DNA from 3 places in the Cytobacillus sp. C11.1 genome. Region 1 is predicted to be linked to each of the others. Evidence: riboswitches for the same ligand, from Rfam matches in the RefSeq annotation. Region 1 holds a riboswitch; each other region holds the start of a gene.
What was found. Region 1 has a riboswitch for S-adenosylmethionine ahead of AC3ZVC_RS19175 (Na+/H+ antiporter NhaC family protein). Riboswitches for the same ligand answer to the same signal wherever they lie in the genome.
Positions count from the first base shown of each region.

Region 2: it holds a riboswitch for S-adenosylmethionine, as region 1 does, so the genes downstream of both, AC3ZVC_RS22380 (2,3-diketo-5-methylthiopentyl-1-phosphate enolase) here and AC3ZVC_RS19175 (Na+/H+ antiporter NhaC family protein) in region 1, are expected to answer to the same signal.
Region 3: it holds a riboswitch for S-adenosylmethionine, as region 1 does, so the genes downstream of both, AC3ZVC_RS24760 (homoserine dehydrogenase) here and AC3ZVC_RS19175 (Na+/H+ antiporter NhaC family protein) in region 1, are expected to answer to the same signal.

Region 1 is NZ_CM176935.1:3,850,641-3,856,140, reverse strand. Features, by position in the region: gene AC3ZVC_RS19185 (DUF421 domain-containing protein) at 1-416, shown strand, start outside; gene AC3ZVC_RS19180 (hypothetical protein) at 489-647, opposite strand; SAM riboswitch class I at 1,055-1,158, shown strand; gene AC3ZVC_RS19175 (Na+/H+ antiporter NhaC family protein) at 1,245-2,579, shown strand; gene AC3ZVC_RS19170 (exonuclease SbcCD subunit D) at 2,808-3,953, shown strand; gene AC3ZVC_RS19165 (AAA family ATPase) at 3,950-5,500, shown strand, end outside.
Region 2 is NZ_CM176935.1:4,524,353-4,529,852, reverse strand. Features, by position in the region: gene AC3ZVC_RS22400 (methylated-DNA--[protein]-cysteine S-methyltransferase) at 1-400, shown strand, start outside; gene AC3ZVC_RS22395 (DUF2087 domain-containing protein) at 585-1,166, shown strand; gene AC3ZVC_RS22390 (carbon-nitrogen family hydrolase) at 1,206-1,991, opposite strand; gene AC3ZVC_RS22385 (pyridoxal phosphate-dependent aminotransferase) at 2,144-3,316, shown strand; SAM riboswitch class I at 3,594-3,700, shown strand; gene AC3ZVC_RS22380 (2,3-diketo-5-methylthiopentyl-1-phosphate enolase) at 3,786-5,018, shown strand; gene AC3ZVC_RS22375 (2-hydroxy-3-keto-5-methylthiopentenyl-1-phosphate phosphatase) at 5,011-5,500, shown strand, end outside.
Region 3 is NZ_CM176935.1:4,972,472-4,977,971, reverse strand. Features, by position in the region: gene yhbH (sporulation protein YhbH) at 139-1,311, shown strand; gene AC3ZVC_RS24770 (YsnF/AvaK domain-containing protein) at 1,525-2,364, opposite strand; gene AC3ZVC_RS24765 (NUDIX hydrolase) at 2,659-3,291, shown strand; SAM riboswitch class I at 3,391-3,495, shown strand; partial or broken gene AC3ZVC_RS24760 (homoserine dehydrogenase) at 3,602-4,815, shown strand; gene AC3ZVC_RS24755 (hypothetical protein) at 4,899-5,093, opposite strand; partial or broken gene AC3ZVC_RS24750 (CBO0543 family protein) at 5,251-5,500, opposite strand, start outside.

The sequences.
Region 1 (5,500 bases):
TTGTGGCTGCAGCCATTTTTATTGGATCATTGATTTTAATGGAGTATTTGCAGTTAAAGTTTAACTTTATAGAAAAGTTTATAACCGGCAAATCCAAAATCGTAATTGAAAATGGGAAGCTTCAGCCCGCAAATATGAGAAAACTCCGATTTACTGCTGATCAATTGGAAATGAGACTGAGGACGAACGGAATTACAAAAATTTCAGATGTGAAAATGGCAACACTTGAACCTAATGGCCAGCTAGGATATGAATTAATGGATGATGCAAAGCCTTTAACAGCAGGCGAGTTTAAACGATTAATGGGCGGGATGATATTACAGTCTCCTGTGCAGCCTGCCTCGCAGCAGTCAAATGATATTTTCCAGGAACTTAAAGAAGGACATCCCCAGCCGCATTCTCAGAACCTGCACTAATTTGGAATCTTATAGATAATAAAAAATTGTTCTGGGAAGTAAAGAAGCCGCTAACTATTGGCGGCTTTTTCTTTAATCTGAGTTGGTGTTTTGCAGGCTTCTCCTCGTATCTAGTATTAATTCCTGCATTCGTAAGTGATGAAGAATGGTCATGATCACAATCCCGATACTGAACATACTGGATAAGATTGTGCTTCCAACCAAAAAACGAATTACCTTTCGATCGAACATCTTTTCACTCCTTTTTTCCTTAGTATTTCATCATAAGGAGAAAATTATTAATTTTTTGTGTAGCTTTGTCCAGGCAGGGATTTCTTATAAAAAGGCTGTGTTAAGCCAAATGTTGATTTTAGCACCCTGTTGATTGGTGTGGAGGGCTTTAGATGCCCGAAAATGTATTTGAATTTCCTTCGCGCGATATTTATTAAAGGCTGCTTATTCAAAAGCTTGCTGGAGTGCTGATCAAAGGATGAGCCCACAGGCTCAATTCCCCGAGGAGGCTCCGGACCGCGGAAAGTGGTTAACTGGATGGGAAATCAATAGAAAAATTTAAAATTACATATAAAAAAGCTTGAACTTTAATCAATTTCCTGTATAATTTTCAGACATGAGTTAGTAATAATAACTTCATAACTTTTAACTTATCAAGAGAGACGGAGGGACTGGCCCTAAGATGTCTCGGCAGCGGGCTCATATGAGCGCTGTGCCAAATCCAGCAAGCATTATGCTTGGCAGATAAGAGGGGACTGTAATATAGCAGATATCTCTTCTTGTTTGAAGAGGTCTTTTTATTATGTCATTAAAACCAATTAAGGAGAGAGGAATAGTATGAAAACAAACAAAAAAGGTAACCCGTGGGCTTTACTCCCGCTTTTGGCATTCCTTCTGATTTTTATTGGGAGCGGCCTTGTAACAGGTGATTTTAAAAAAGTTCCGATTATTGTGGCTGTGGCCATAACAGCAGGAATTGCCCTATCCATGAACAGGAAGACGCCATTTATGGAAAAGGTTGATATATTCACGAAAGGGGCAGGAAATCCCAATATTGTTTTGATGGCTATAATTTTTTTACTGGCAGGTGCATTTTCGGGAACGGCTAAAGGAATGGGGGCTGTTGATTCGACAGTCAACTTGGCATTATCCTATGTGCCGCAGAATCTGCTTATGGTTGGGATTTTTATTATCGCCTGCTTTATTTCTCTATCAATGGGCACTTCAACAGGTACAGTTGTTGCGCTTGCTCCAATAGGTGTTGCGCTGGCTGCTGAAACCGATATATCCGTAGCTTTGGCAATGGCTGCTGTTATTGGCGGTGCCATGTTTGGCGATAATCTTTCCGTGATTTCTGATACTACTATTGCAGCAGTCCGGACCCAAGGGACGAAAATGAAGGATAAGTTTCGTGTGAATTTTTTAATTGTGCTGCCTGCAGCTCTGGCAACTGCTATAATTCTAGGGTTCTTAACAGCTGGTCAGGAAAGTGCTGTAACAAGCCAGGATTATAGCTTGCTTAAAGTGGTTCCATATTTGGGGGTACTTTCTGCTGCTTTGTTAGGAATAAATGTTATTCTTGTTTTAAGCGGCGGGGTCTTGCTGGCAGGGCTGATTGGGATTGCTGACGGAAGCTACACGCTGGTTTCCTTCTTACAGATGATTGCAGAAGGGATGGCAGGAATGCAAACTCTTGCAATCATAGCTATCCTAATTGGCGGTGTTGTTGAGATTATTCGCTATAACGGGGGAATTGATTATTTGCTGCACATAGTTACAAGCAAAATAAACTCTCGAAGGGGTGCTGAATTTGGTATTGCATCGCTTGTTTCACTTACCAATCTATCTACTGCAAATAATACCATTTCAATTATCATTGCAGGCCCCCTGGCTAAAAATATAGCGGATCAATATGATATAGACCCGCGTAAATCTGCAAGTATATTAGATATTTTCTCTTGTTTCGTACAAGGATTTATTCCATATGGCGGACAGATGCTGGCTGCTTCGGGTCTCGCAGCTATTTCGCCGGTAAGCATTATGCCTTACTCCATTTATCCAATATTGATTGGAGTCACTGGTGTAATCGCCATTCTTATTAATTTCCCCAAATTAAAAGAGCGGGAAAAGGTAACGAGTAGCACAGTGAATGAATCTGCTCCGCGGGGTTAAAGGTTGTTCCAGGAGAATCATATATAATGAAGAAAGATATAAGAGCCTATTTATAGGCTCTTATTATTTTTCCTGAAAATCTATCTATAGAAAAATTTTCCTGATATAATAGGAACGAACGTTCTCTTATGTTGGTTTCCTTATTTTGCAGAAGTACTTCAATTTTTGTTTTGCTATAATGGTAACATTGTATATATTGAATCATGGTAGGAAAAGAGGGTGATTGATATGAAATTTATCCATACTGCGGATTGGCATTTAGGTAAACTGGTTCATGGGGTATACATGACAGAAGATCAGCGCCATTTTTTAAATCAATTTATTGAAGTGGTTGAAGAAGAAAAGCCGGATGCGGTTGTTATCTCTGGAGATTTATATGACCGGTCTGTACCTCCAACTGATGCTGTTGAATTATTAAATGAAATTCTTTTTAAAATAAATGTAGAACTTAAAACGCCAGTAGTAGCAATTGGCGGAAATCATGACAGCGCCGAAAGGCTTTCCTTTGGCAGTTCGTGGTACAGACAGAGCCAATTCTATTTATCAGGAAAGCTGGTAAATGATTTTAGGCCAATACATATAAAGGGTGTTAACTTTTATCTTGTACCTTATGCAGAACCAGGGATGGTCAGGCATTTGCTTGATGACGACAGAGTCCATTCACATGATGATGCCATGAAGGCGATTGTCGGGAAAATTGAAGAATCTCTGAATCCAAATGAACCCAATGTTTTAGTTGGGCATGCCTTTGTACTTGGAGGGGCGACGAGCGATTCGGAGAGGACTCTTTCTGTCGGTGGTTCAGGCTGTGTTCATTCTAATTGCTTCGATCCTTTTTCGTATACAGCACTTGGGCATTTGCATAGCCCGGATGCCATCAAACATGACAGAATCCGTTATTCTGGCTCACTTTTAAAGTATTCTTTTTCTGAGGCGAAACAGGAAAAGTCGATCTCCATTATTGAAATGAAAGAAAATGGTGATTTTGATCTTCGTACCCGATCCTTACAGCCTAAAAAAGATTTAAGAGAAATCGAAGGCCATCTAGATGAGCTGATGGATCCATCATTCTATGAAAAACAGAATCTGGATGACTATCTAAAAATCACCCTTTTGGATGAAGGAGCTTTACTGGATCCGATCAATAAGCTTAGGCAGGTATATCCAAACGTACTTCACCTTGAACGGAAGATTTCTATTACAGATATGAAGAAAAAAAGCTCCTTCATTTCTATGAAGGAAGAGAAAAAGTCAGAGCTTGAGCTTTTCAAGCAATTTTACGAGCAGATGACTACTTCCGAATTTACAAATGATAAACAACAGGCAATGACTGATGTGATTGAAAAAGTGCTGAGGGAGGAGGCGCTGAAATGAGGCCATTAAAATTAAAGATGCAAGCGTTCGGCCCTTATGCAGACAGTGAGCACATTGACTTTACAGAGCTTGGAAACCGGACGATGTTTGTTATTTCGGGAAAGACTGGTTCCGGAAAAACGACCATATTTGATGGGATCAGCTATGCGATTTACGGAAAAGCAAGTGGTGAGGACCGCAGCGGGCCAGAACTTAGAAGCCAGTTTGCCAAAAATGAAACACTGACTGAAGTTTCTCTAGAATTTACATTAAGAAATAAAACATATTACATTACCAGATCGCCTCAGCAGGAAAAGAAAAAAGAACGTGGCGATGGGACAACCACAGTGAGTGCCAAAGCAGAACTCTACATTTATGATGAAAATGGAAGGCGGCAGCTTCTTGCGGCCAATGTCAGGGATGTCGATGAAAAAATAAAGGAAATCATGATTATTGACAGCAACCAATTCAGGCAAATCCTGATGATCCCTCAGGGTGAATTCAGGAAACTTCTTACCTCGGAGAGCAAGGAAAAGGAAGTAATCCTTCAGCGGCTATTTCACACTCAGATTTATAAGCGGATTGAAGAAAAGCTTAAAGAATATGCTTCTGAGTTAAAAAGAACAGTTGAAGATCAAGTAAAGCTTCGTGATCAGTTTTTACTACAGGTGCAGGCAGTTTTTAATGAGGAGCTTAAGGCATATTTGGAAGCTGGCAGTGTAAATGACACAATTTTGATGCCTCTTGTAAAGGCAGAAATTATGCATATGGCGGAAGGGTTAGAGGAATTAACCGATGCAGGCAAGAAGCAGAAAGAAAAAAGAGACTATCTGCAGCAAAAACTGTATGAAGCTGAAACCATAGTTAAACAGCTGAAGGCAAAAGAAGATTTGAAACGAAGGAAAGAAGAGCTGGAAGGGTTAAAAGAACAATTTACGGCGAAGGAAAGACTTATTTCCCTTGCCCAGAAAGCAGCTTTGCTTAGCCAGCAGGAGCAGCTTTGCCACGAAATAAAGAAGGATTTGGACGTTTCAAATGAGGAGCTTACTGCACTTAAGAAAAGCATTACATCTTTAGCCGGGCTGTTAGCGGAAAACGAAGAAAGATGGGAAGCTGAAAAGAAACGTGAAGATGCAAGAAAGCAAGCTGGGGAGAATGTTAACCGGCTGCAAAACATGAAAGAGGATATCCATTCTTATGCGGAAGTAGAAAAGCAAGTTCGTTTGCTTGAAGAAAAACTGGAAAATCTCCGTCTTCAAAAAAAGCATAAAGATGAAGCGTTTAAAGCCTCTGATCATAAAATTCAAGTATTGGCTGAGGAAAAACAGGATATTGAAAAGTGTCATTTTAAGCTTATGGAGAATGACCGGCGGCTGGAAAAAATGACTGAAGAAATAGAACGGCTTCATAAATATGAAGAACAGCAGGGCGAGTATATGCTAGCTCTCGAAGTATTCGAAAAAAAGAAAAGCTACTTTGAACAGGCAGCATCCAGACTGGAAGATGCCAGAAGGCTTGTTGAGGAGTTGGAGCGTAAATGGCTCCATGGACAAGCATCCATCTTGGCA
Region 2 (5,500 bases), 670 kb from region 1:
TTTTCTTGCGGGGGAAGAAGAATGTCCATTGAGGTTTGATCCATCAAACCCCCTGCTAAAGAAATGTACACTTCAACTTGATGAATATTTTAGAGGGGAGAGAAAGGTATTTGATCTCCCAATAGACCCCCAGGGGACCATTTTTCAGAGAGCTGTGTGGAAGGAGCTTTCACTTATTCCTTTTGGAGAAACGAGAAGCTATCAGGATATTGCTGTGAAGATTGGAAAAGAAAAAGCGGTTCGGGCCATTGGTCAAGCAAACAAAGCCAATCGTTTGCCCATTATCATTCCATGCCATCGGGTAATCGGCAAAAATAAATCTCTTACCGGATATGCCGGAACAAGGACGGATATTAAAGAGAAGCTCCTGTCCCTGGAAGGGGCAGGGTTTAAGAGTTAGATACATTTACCTTTTAAAATCACCTTTCAGGTGATTTTTTTAATGCTCTTTTCGTATGGTTTGTTGTTCAACAATCTATGAGAAAATAGCTTTTTTTAAACCTGATTTTGAAGTTGACTAAATCTTAATATTTTGATATATATCTAATTAGATGCACATCGAAATTAGGGGGCGTTCATATATAATGCAATTAAATCGCTTAGTAGCTTTTTATAAAACAATGGGTGATCCCACAAGAATCCGGATTGTATTTCTTCTCGCTAAAGGACCTTTGCATGGGCAGGCAATTGCAGGGAAACTGGGGCTGACGCCGCCAACCATCACACATCATTTAAACAAATTGCGGGATATAAACCTGGTTTACCAGCGCAGAGATAAAAATACTGTCTATTTTTATTTGAATGAATCTGTGCTGAAACAGCAATCAAGTGTGCTTGCGAAACTGGCTGATATGGAGGAGGTGAAAAAGATGGAGGAAATGAATATTGAGAATCAGAAGGTTATCGATAACTTCTTTACAAGCGATGGAAAGCTTAAAAATATTCCAGCCCAGAGAAAGAAGAAGCTAATGGTTTTTGAGCATCTTATTAAAGGGCTGAAAATGGGGAAAAAATACGAAGAGAAAGAACTCAATGAATATATTAAACAGTATCATGAAGATTACGCCACGATACGCAGAGAATTCATTATCAATCATTATATGTACAGGGAAAAAGGAATCTACGAATTAAATCCGCCGGAAATGTGGGCAAAAATAGAAGGGTAAATAAAGCAAGGCCCTATAAAAGCTAGGGCCCTGAATATTTTATTGATAAAATTCCGGCAGGCGGTCCGTGAAGATAGGAATCATTTTACGAACTTCCTTCACCATGTCAAGGTCGACTTCAGCCACCAGGATTTCTTCTTCCTCTGAACCCTCAGCTAGAACTTCTCCCCAAGGATCTATAATCATAGAATGGCCGGCAAATACATTTTCAGGGTCAGAGCCGGCCCGGTTACAGGCAATCACATAGCATTGGTTTTCAATGGCCCGTGCAATTAAAAGTGCACGCCAATGGGCCAGCCTGGCCAATGGCCATTCAGCAACCACAAATAAAGCTTCTGCTCCTTCCGCTGTATGGGCCCGTATCCACTCCGGAAAACGGATATCATAGCAAATCATCCCTGCAAACAGTCTATTTTCCAATGTAAAAGCGCCCTTTGCTTTCCCCCCTGTTAAATAGAGATGCTCATTCATTAGCTTGAATAAATGCAGCTTGCTGTACTGGTGGATAGGTTCTCCGTTTTTATCTACGACTAAAAGAGTATTGAATACGCCTCCGGCGGTTTTATTTGCAACAGATCCACCCACTAGATGAACATGCCTGTCTTTTGCAATCCCTTTTAAAAAGGCGAGGGCTGCAGCTGCATCCTTGTCTGCTATTTCATTTAATCTGGTTAAATCATAGCCTGTTGTCCAAAGCTCTGGAAGCACGATAACATCAGGGTTTGATTTTAACGCCTTTTCAATCATTGCTTCGGCTGCTTTAAAATTCTCTTTTGGTTTGCCAAACACAATATCCATTTGCAAACAAGCAATCTTTAATTTCATGAAAATCCCCCTCAAACATTTAATTCTCTTTTACTTATGTTAAAATTAGTCCGATAGATAACAATTTTCAAAATTTTACTTTACAACTTATCATTTAAGTTATATCATTTGTGACTATATTTTCAATCTTTTTTTTAAGCAGGTGAAAAACTTTGATTAATTATCCTCATTCTGATTTGCTGAAAAGTTTGCCGAAGCAATTTTTCGCATCTTTAGTATCAAAGGTTGGGAAGCAACTTGAACAAGGCCATGATGTGATCAATCTTGGGCAAGGAAATCCCGATCAGCCTACTCCCGGCCATATTGTTAAAAAGCTCCAAAGTGCAGCCGAAAAGCCAGTAAATCACAGATACTCACCTTTTCAGGGATTTCCCTATTTGAAAAAGGCTGCTGCTGATTTTTATAAAAGAGAATATGAGGTTGATGTAGACCCGGAAACGGAGGTAGCCATATTGTTTGGAGGAAAGGCTGGCCTGGTTGAGATACCTCAATGCCTGTTAAACCCTGGCGATAATGTTCTTGTGCCAGATCCCGGTTATCCGGATTATTGGTCAGGTGTAGCGCTGGCAAAAGCAGAAATGGTGACAATGCCGTTACGGGAGGAAAATGGCTTTTTGCCTCTTTATAGCGAGCTTACAGACGAAAAGCTGAATGCTGCCAAACTCATGTTCCTCAATTATCCAAACAATCCCACTGGAGCCGTGGCCAGTGAGAAGTTTTTCCAGGAAACAGTTGAGCTTGGCAAAAAACATGGAATTTGCATTATTCACGATTTTGCCTATGGCGGCATTGGCTTTGAGGGCAAGAAGCCGGTCAGTTTTCTGCAAGCAAAGGGGGCAAAAGAGGTAGGAATTGAAATTTATACACTTTCAAAAACGTATAATATGGCAGGATGGAGAATTGGTTTTGCGGTTGGAAATGCGAGCGTCATTTCTGCCTTGAACCTTTTGCAGGATCATCTATATGTAAGCTTGTTCGGAGCTGTCCAGGAAGCTGCGGCAGCTGCGTTGACTGAATCACAGGAATGTGTCAAAGAACTGAATGCCCTTTACGAAAGAAGACGAAATATATTCATTTCAGGCCTCCAGGAAATAGGATGGAATGTTAAAGCACCTGAAGGCTCCTTCTTTGCCTGGTTAAAAATTCCTATAGGTTTTACATCCGAGGAATTTGCTGATTATTTGCTTGAAAAAGCCCATATTGCCGTTGCGCCTGGCATAGGGTTTGGACAATATGGAGAAGGATATGTTCGTGTTGGCCTGCTGACTTCAGAAGAAAGGCTTAAAGAAGCAGTAGACCGAATTAGGGCATTAAATTTATTTTAAACTTTCCTATCTTAAAGTTATTCTTGTTATAGCACTGGTAGATTGGAGCGGAAGGTACGAGAATCCAGCGGGAAAAGCGTACCAAGGGGAGCACCCCTAGGCGAGGAACGCCGAGGAGACTCCCGGAATCCCGCGGTCGCTGAGTGCCTGTAGCGGAATCAATACTCATGGTTGAAAAACCCCTATTTATTTCTGATAATCTATTGACAAAAGTTTTTTACCCTGTCATAATCCTAAGTAAATTTTAATTCAAAATTAACTAAATATTAATTTCGTTTTCTTATCAAGAGCAGGCGGAGGGACTAGCCCTATGAAGCCCGGCAACCGACTTACCAGTAAGCACGGTGCTAATTCTTGCAGCTTATTAAAGCTGATAGATAAGAAGATGTTAGTTCAAGCTGCTAACCTCTTCTTATTTGAAGAGGTTTTTTTATTGCCCGGTTTTGCCGAAATGAAAGGAAGAAAATATATGAGTGAAATTATCGCAACTTATCTAATCCATGATGCAAAACATAATCCTGAGAAAAAAGCAGAGGAAATCGCATTAGGCCTTACGGTCGGTTCATGGACTCATTTACCTGAACTGGAAAAGAATCAGCTCCGTAAGCATAAAGGCAGAGTTGTTTCGGTTGAAGGCCTTTTAACAGAGGAAGGCAGCAAGGAAACGGCCGCCATTATCAAAATCGCTTATCCAACTGCTAATTTCAGTCCGGATTTGCCAGCCATTTTAACAACAGTCTTTGGAAAGCTATCACTGGACGGAAAGATTAAGTTAATAGATTTACAGTTTTCCGATGAGATCAAAACCTTTTTCCCTGGCCCTCGGTTCGGCATTGAAGGATTAAGAGAAAAGCTGAATGTCCACAGCAGGCCGCTGCTGATGAGCATCTTTAAAGGTGTTCTAGGCAAGGATATGAATTTTTTAACTTCACAGTTGAGGGAACAAGCACTTGGCGGCATCGATATTGTGAAAGATGATGAAATTTTGTTTGAAAATGAACTCACCCCTTTTGAAGAAAGGATTATGGAAGGGAAAAAGGTACTTGGCCAGGTTTTTGAAGATACCGGTCATCGCACACTTTATGCAGTGAATTTAACAGGCAGGACCTTTGATTTGAAAGAGAAAGCCAGAAAAGCAGCAAGCCTTGGTGCGGACCTCCTCCTGTTTAATGTTTTTGCATATGGACTGGATGTTCTGCAGGAGTTAAGAGAAGATGACGGGGTTGGGCTGCCGATTATGGCACATCCTGCTGTCAGCGGTGCCCTGTCTGCTTCAAGCATCTATGGAATTTCTTACTCTCTGCTTCTGGGCAAGCTTCTGAGATATGCAGGAGCAGATTTATCGCTTTTCCCTTCACCATATGGTTCAGTGGCACTTGAAAAGGAGCAGGCGATTTCGATAGGACAATCATTAACATCCGAAGATTTCTGCAAAAAGACCTTTCCAGTACCATCAGCAGGCATTCATCCAGGCCTGGTGCCGCTGCTTTACCATGACTTTGGAACGGACAGTGTGATCAATGCGGGCGGGGGAGTACATGGGCATCCGAATGGTGCAAAAGGCGGCGGCTTAGCCTTCCGCCAAGCGATTGATTTAACTTTAAAAGGAATTTCATTATCAGAATCTCCTTCAGATTATCCAGAACTAAAAAAGGCGATAGATTTATGGGGACATACAGAGGTGAAAGCTAAAAATGCCTAATATAGCTGTTTTTTGTGATTTTGACGGGACCATTACGGAAAAAGATAACATCATTAACGTTATGAAAGAATTTGCCCCGCCTGAATGGGAGGAGATAAAGAATAAAATATTGTCACAGCAAATTTCAATTCAGGAAGGAGTAGGGAAGATGTTTTCCCTCCTTCCAAGCAGCCTTAAGGAAGACATTATAAAATTCACACTGGAAAATGGCAAGGTAAGAGCTGGCTTTCAGGAATTTGTGGATTATTTGAAAAAAGAAAATATACCACTTTATATTGTCAGTGGCGGAATTGACTTTTTTGTGGAGCCAGTCTTAGAAAAATATGGCCCGTTTGATGCTGTTTATTGCAATGGTTCAGATTTTAGCGGCGAAACAATCAAAATTTTATGGCCCCATAGCTGTGATGATGAATGTAATAACAGTTGCGGCTGCTGCAAGCCATCCATTATGAGAAAACTTAAGGCTGGAGATACCTATAAAA
Region 3 (5,500 bases), 1.1 Mb from region 1:
CCAGTATGGCAGGGAAATGAGTCTTGGATTGCAGGCAGACTGCAGATTTAGGGATGATGTATCTTTTTGACACTCGCGATATTGTATGTTGGAAGGCTGGAATGTGTGAAAAATTAAATTATTAAAGGAGGGGTTTAAATGACGAATGTCAATAACCATCAGTTTGTGATCTCCCAAGAAGATTGGTCCCTCCATCGCAAAGGCCATGATGACCAGCAGCGTCATCAGGATAAAGTTCAAGAAGCAATCCGCAACAATTTGCCTGATTTAATAACGGAAGAGAACATTGTAATGTCGAATGGGCGGGAAGTAGTAAAAATACCAATTCGTTCATTGGACGAATACAAAATCCGTTATAACTATGATAAAAACAAACATGTCGGCCAAGGCGATGGAGAAAGCCAGATTGGAGATGTAGTGGCACGCGATGGTTCCGGCAGCCAAAAAGGACCCGGAAAAGGGCAGGGAGCAGGCGACCAGGCAGGCGAGGATTATTTCGAAGCGGAAGTTTCTTTAATGGAAATTGAAGAAGCACTTTTTAAACAGCTGGAATTGCCTAATTTGAAGAAAAAAGAGCAGGATGAAAACCTGGTGGAAAACATTGAATTTAACGATATCCGGAAAACAGGTCTTATGGGCAATATTGATAAGAAACGAACAATGATGTCCGCATTTAAAAGAAATGCGATGAGCGGGAAGGCAGCATTCCACCCCATTTATAAGGAAGATCTGAAGTTCAAAACATGGAATGAAATTGTAAAGCCCGATTCAAAAGCAGTTGTTCTTGCTATGATGGATACGAGCGGAAGTATGGGGATATGGGAAAAGTATATGGCCAGAAGCTTTTTCTTCTGGATGACCCGATTCCTGAGAACCAAGTATGAAACGGTAGAAATTGAGTTTATTGCCCACCATACGGAAGCAAAGGTGGTCTCAGAGGAGGACTTCTTCTCCAAGGGGGAAAGCGGCGGAACGATTTGCTCATCTGCGTACCGAAAAGCGCTTGAACTTATTGATGCAAAATATAACCCGCTAAAGTATAATATTTATCCGTTCCATTTCTCTGACGGTGATAACCTGACCTCTGACAATGCCCGTTGTGTTAAGCTTGTGGAAGACCTGATGAAAGTGTCCAATATGTTTGGATACGGTGAGGTCAACCAGTATAACCGCCACTCGACCCTAATGTCCGCGTATAAAAACATCAAAAATGACGATTTCCGATATTATATCCTTAAGCAAAAAGCAGATGTATTCCACGCTATGAAGAGCTTTTTCAAACAGGAAGATGAAAAGAAGATGTATGCGTAAAAAAGAGGGGGAAACCTCTCTTTTTATTATTTTCGCAGAAAAAAGACCCCTAATCGAGGTCATAAAAAATGTGTCCATATGGCATTGAAAAAGACTCCTAGTCTGCCAAGGAAAATACCTGCAAATGCTAAGCCAGCAGGAGAATTCTATTTTTGCCGCCCCCTGGATCGATGAATATACCCATTATCGAGATATATTAGGGTGAAAAACTATTTACGGCCTGTCTCTGTTTAATCGGCCATCTGCGTTCATTTCAGCACTGGTCTTAATATCTACTTCTTCATGCTTTACTTTTTCGGTGATTGTCTCAGTATCCTGGACCTTTCTTTTCCCAATCACGATCTCCTCCGTCACCACTGGTTTTTTTTCCACATGGAGAATTTCTTCTTTCAGCGGCACACGGATGGTTTCTTCTTCATCTATGGGTTTTTGGGCGTCTGCGGTTGTGTTTGCCGGTTTACTCCGCTTAAGAAAAGCTTCTTCATGTGAGACAGGAACATCCACGTTTTGCTGTTCCTCGATAACTTTTTTGGTAACCTCCACATCACCTGATTTTTCAGCCAGTTTTTTAATATCCAGTTGCTCTTCTTTTATCTCAAGCATCTCTTCACGGGCCGAGGCACTTTCCCGGTAGGCTTCAGCTCGTTCCTCTGTCTGCGCCTGACTTTCATTTTGGGCAGCGGGATATGTGCCATAGTGGTCGACAATTAAGACATATTTTCCATCAAAAACCATGCTGGCATACTTATCCAAGTCATGCTCATCAAATCTTGTTCCGTCTTTTTTATCAGGATCTATTCCCGAACTCGTTGCGGGGTCTTCTCCCATAAATAGAGCTTTTACGGAGTCAAGGAAGCGCTGGTTGCCCAGTTCCTGGGATCCGACAATTTTTAGGTTTACACCATAATTGTCTGCAAAGCTTTCAAGATTTGCTCCATCTTTTGAAACAATAACCAGGTTTTCTTTCTGGTACCCGTTGGACTCTGCTCTTTCAATTGCATCTTTGAGCTCATGCTGTGTATCATAACCGCCGATTAATATATTTTTCTTCATATTTTCTCACTCCTATAGTCTTGTTTTTTTCTGACTTTCCCGGAAGAGCGTCTCGGGAAACTCTATTAATAGATTAGGGAGCAAGGACGATACGAAAAATATTAATTTAGGCGGCTAAGCGAGAGCCTGAGCAGGCATGGTTTCCTGCATGAAACTATTTTTCCATGCAAGTAAAATATAAACGAATCCCGAATATTTAACAGGTACAAGCCGTATGAATTAATAAATCTAGGTGAATACAGTATGATAGTGATATCACTCTATTATCTGGAACTTGCTGCTGGAGGTGGATATATGGAGATTGAGAAGCTGGCTAAAAAGCTGAAAGTCCGAACCCCTGTTATATTAGGGAGTGAGCGGTTTTCGAAATTTGCCATTTTGCTTCCGCTGGTTGAAATGAATGATGAAATTCATGTTCTGTTTGAAGTGCGTTCGCTTAAAATGAGGAGGCAGCCTGGTGAGGTATGTTTTCCGGGAGGAAGAATTGATCCTGGCGACAGGGATGAAGAACATACTGCTGTCCGTGAGACATCAGAGGAACTGGGGATTAGCGAAGACAGCATCACAGATATCTCCCCGTTGGATTACATGATTTCTTTTGGGCAAATCATATATCCTTATGCAGGCATTATTAAAAACCCCGGCCAAATTGTGCCTAATCCTGCGGAAGTGGAAGAGATCTTTACTGTGCCGCTTTTGTTTCTCAAGGAAGTTAAGCCCGAAACTTACCATGTGAATTTTAAGGTAGAGCCTGAAGAGAATTTTCCTTTCGACTTAATTGTTGGAGGCGAGAATTATAATTGGCAAACACGGAAGATAGAAGAGGTATTTTACTATTTTGAGGACAAAGTCATTTGGGGACTCACAGCAAGGATTCTTAAGCATTTCCTTGAAATCATTTGCGAAACCCCCAGTGAGAATAATTAAAAGTGAAAGCGTTTTATGAAAACTATTTTTAAAAAAGTGGTTGACGCGGCTCATTTAAATGTTTATGATTTATCTTATTAATTTAAATACTTTAAAAACTTCTTATCAAGAGAGGCGGAGGGACTGACCCTATGAAGCCTCGGCAACCAGCATATATTTGCCCGGTGCCAAATTCAGAGGAAATTTAATTTCCGAAGATGAGAAGGCGGAATGAATGGTACGTTAATTCAAACCCCTTCTTGTCTGTTATGGGCAGAAGGGGTTTTTTATGTTGATAAAGGCACATTATTAAAGCAGGGGGAATGCAATTATGTCAGCTATATCAGTAGGGCTTTTGGGATTTGGCACAGTAGGAAAAGGTGTTTATGAAACAATAAACAAACATCAGGGACGGCTTAAAGCAATACTTGGAAAAGAAGTGAAAGTCACTGCCATTCTTGTAAAGAATGTAGATAAGCATGCTTTACCTGAAAAGGACGTACTTCTGACTGATGATTTTCAAAAAATTATTGATCTTCCAAAGCTTGATGTAGTGATTGATGCGATTGTTGGGAAGGAGCCGGGCTATACATATTTACGTCAGGCTATTACAAGAGGCTGCCATGTGATAACAGCAAATAAAGAAATGTTTGCGCATCATGGTTGTGAATTAAAAGTGCTGGCAAAAAAGCATAATGTCTCATTGGGCTTTGAAGCAACGGTAGGAGGCGGGATTCCCATTATCCAGACTCTCAAACAGCTGCTTAATGCCAATAAAATTGAGAGGATTGAAGGCATCCTAAATGGCACCTCCAATTTTATTCTAACAAGTATGCGTGAAGAGAAGCTTTCATTTGAAGCGGCGTTAAAAATCGCCCAGGAAAAAGGGTACGCAGAAGCGATCCTGAAAACGACATCGAAGGATACGATGCTTTTTATAAAGCGGTCGTCCTGAGTGAACTTGTATTCGGGAAAGCGCCGGAGTGGGAGAAATCAATAAGGATAGGCATTACCGATATTTCAATCGAGCAAATCAATATTGCTTCTTCTTTGGGCTTAAGGTTTAAGCATGTGGCTTCTCTTGAGAAGGAAAAAAGTGCAGTCCAATGTACAGTAAAGCCTGTATTGGTTGGAGAGTCCCATCCTTTGTACAGGGTTGAAGGGGTACAAAACGCGGTTTCAATTGATGCAGATATAGTAGGGAATATAAGCCTCCAAGGGCCTGGAGCGGGAATGTTTCCAACAGCGAGTGCCATCGTAGAGGACTTAATTCATCTTGGTACAAATGATTTCCCAGCTGTCTTTGAAGAACTTAATGCTGAAGGGATTGAAGCGGGCTTGCCTGTTTGGGCATTGTTCGGTAAAGCGGACAAAGCAGAATTGCCTGAAGACTTTGATATCCTTGGAAGAGTTTCAGCGGATGCGGTGATTGTAAAGGCCTCAGAGGAAGCTGTAGCTTCATTGGACGATAACACTGCAGTTGCTTATCAAATACTTGGAGATCATGGCTTTGCTGAAATTCGGGCAGAATTGCAGCCAGTATAAGAAGTGAAGTCCATAAAAAAACAAACAGGAGGAGCAGCTTATGGGCTGCCCCTCCTGCATTATACTTATAGAGATGGTGGATGTTATGCCTGCTGATTTTTTAATAAAGACTGATTTAGTCCGGAGTATAGATCCTTCACATGAACCGTCACTATCTTAGCGCCAATCTGGACATGGACCATATTATCAAAAACAGCTGTTACCAGGCCGTTTAATGACACATTCGTACCAATATTTAAATCCTTATCAGCAACCTTCACGTTCTTCTTATCTGCCATTGTAACACCATCCCATTCCATTTTATTAAGAATCATTCATACAAAGAATATTGCCTTTTTATAGTAAAATAAACGCTCAAATGAAAAAAGTCCAGTAAAAAAGCCTGTTTTTTTATCGACAAATTCCATTGGGTACCAGGTACCTGTCGAATTTTCTTTAACGGAAGACAGATGATGGCACATCAAACTGGTTCCATAGGAAGATGGTAAATAGGATGGACAGGATCCAGGCTGCTACGGGCCGTTTGTGGTGAACTATAAGAATGGTAAACATGATTGTGTTAAAAAAGATAGACCACTTTAAGCTCCATCCATTAGAGTATTTAATCAGGTTTAATTTAATGTCAATGATTTCATTAACAGTATAGAGGAGAACCCAGCCTGCAATGTAAAGGATCTTCTTAAAT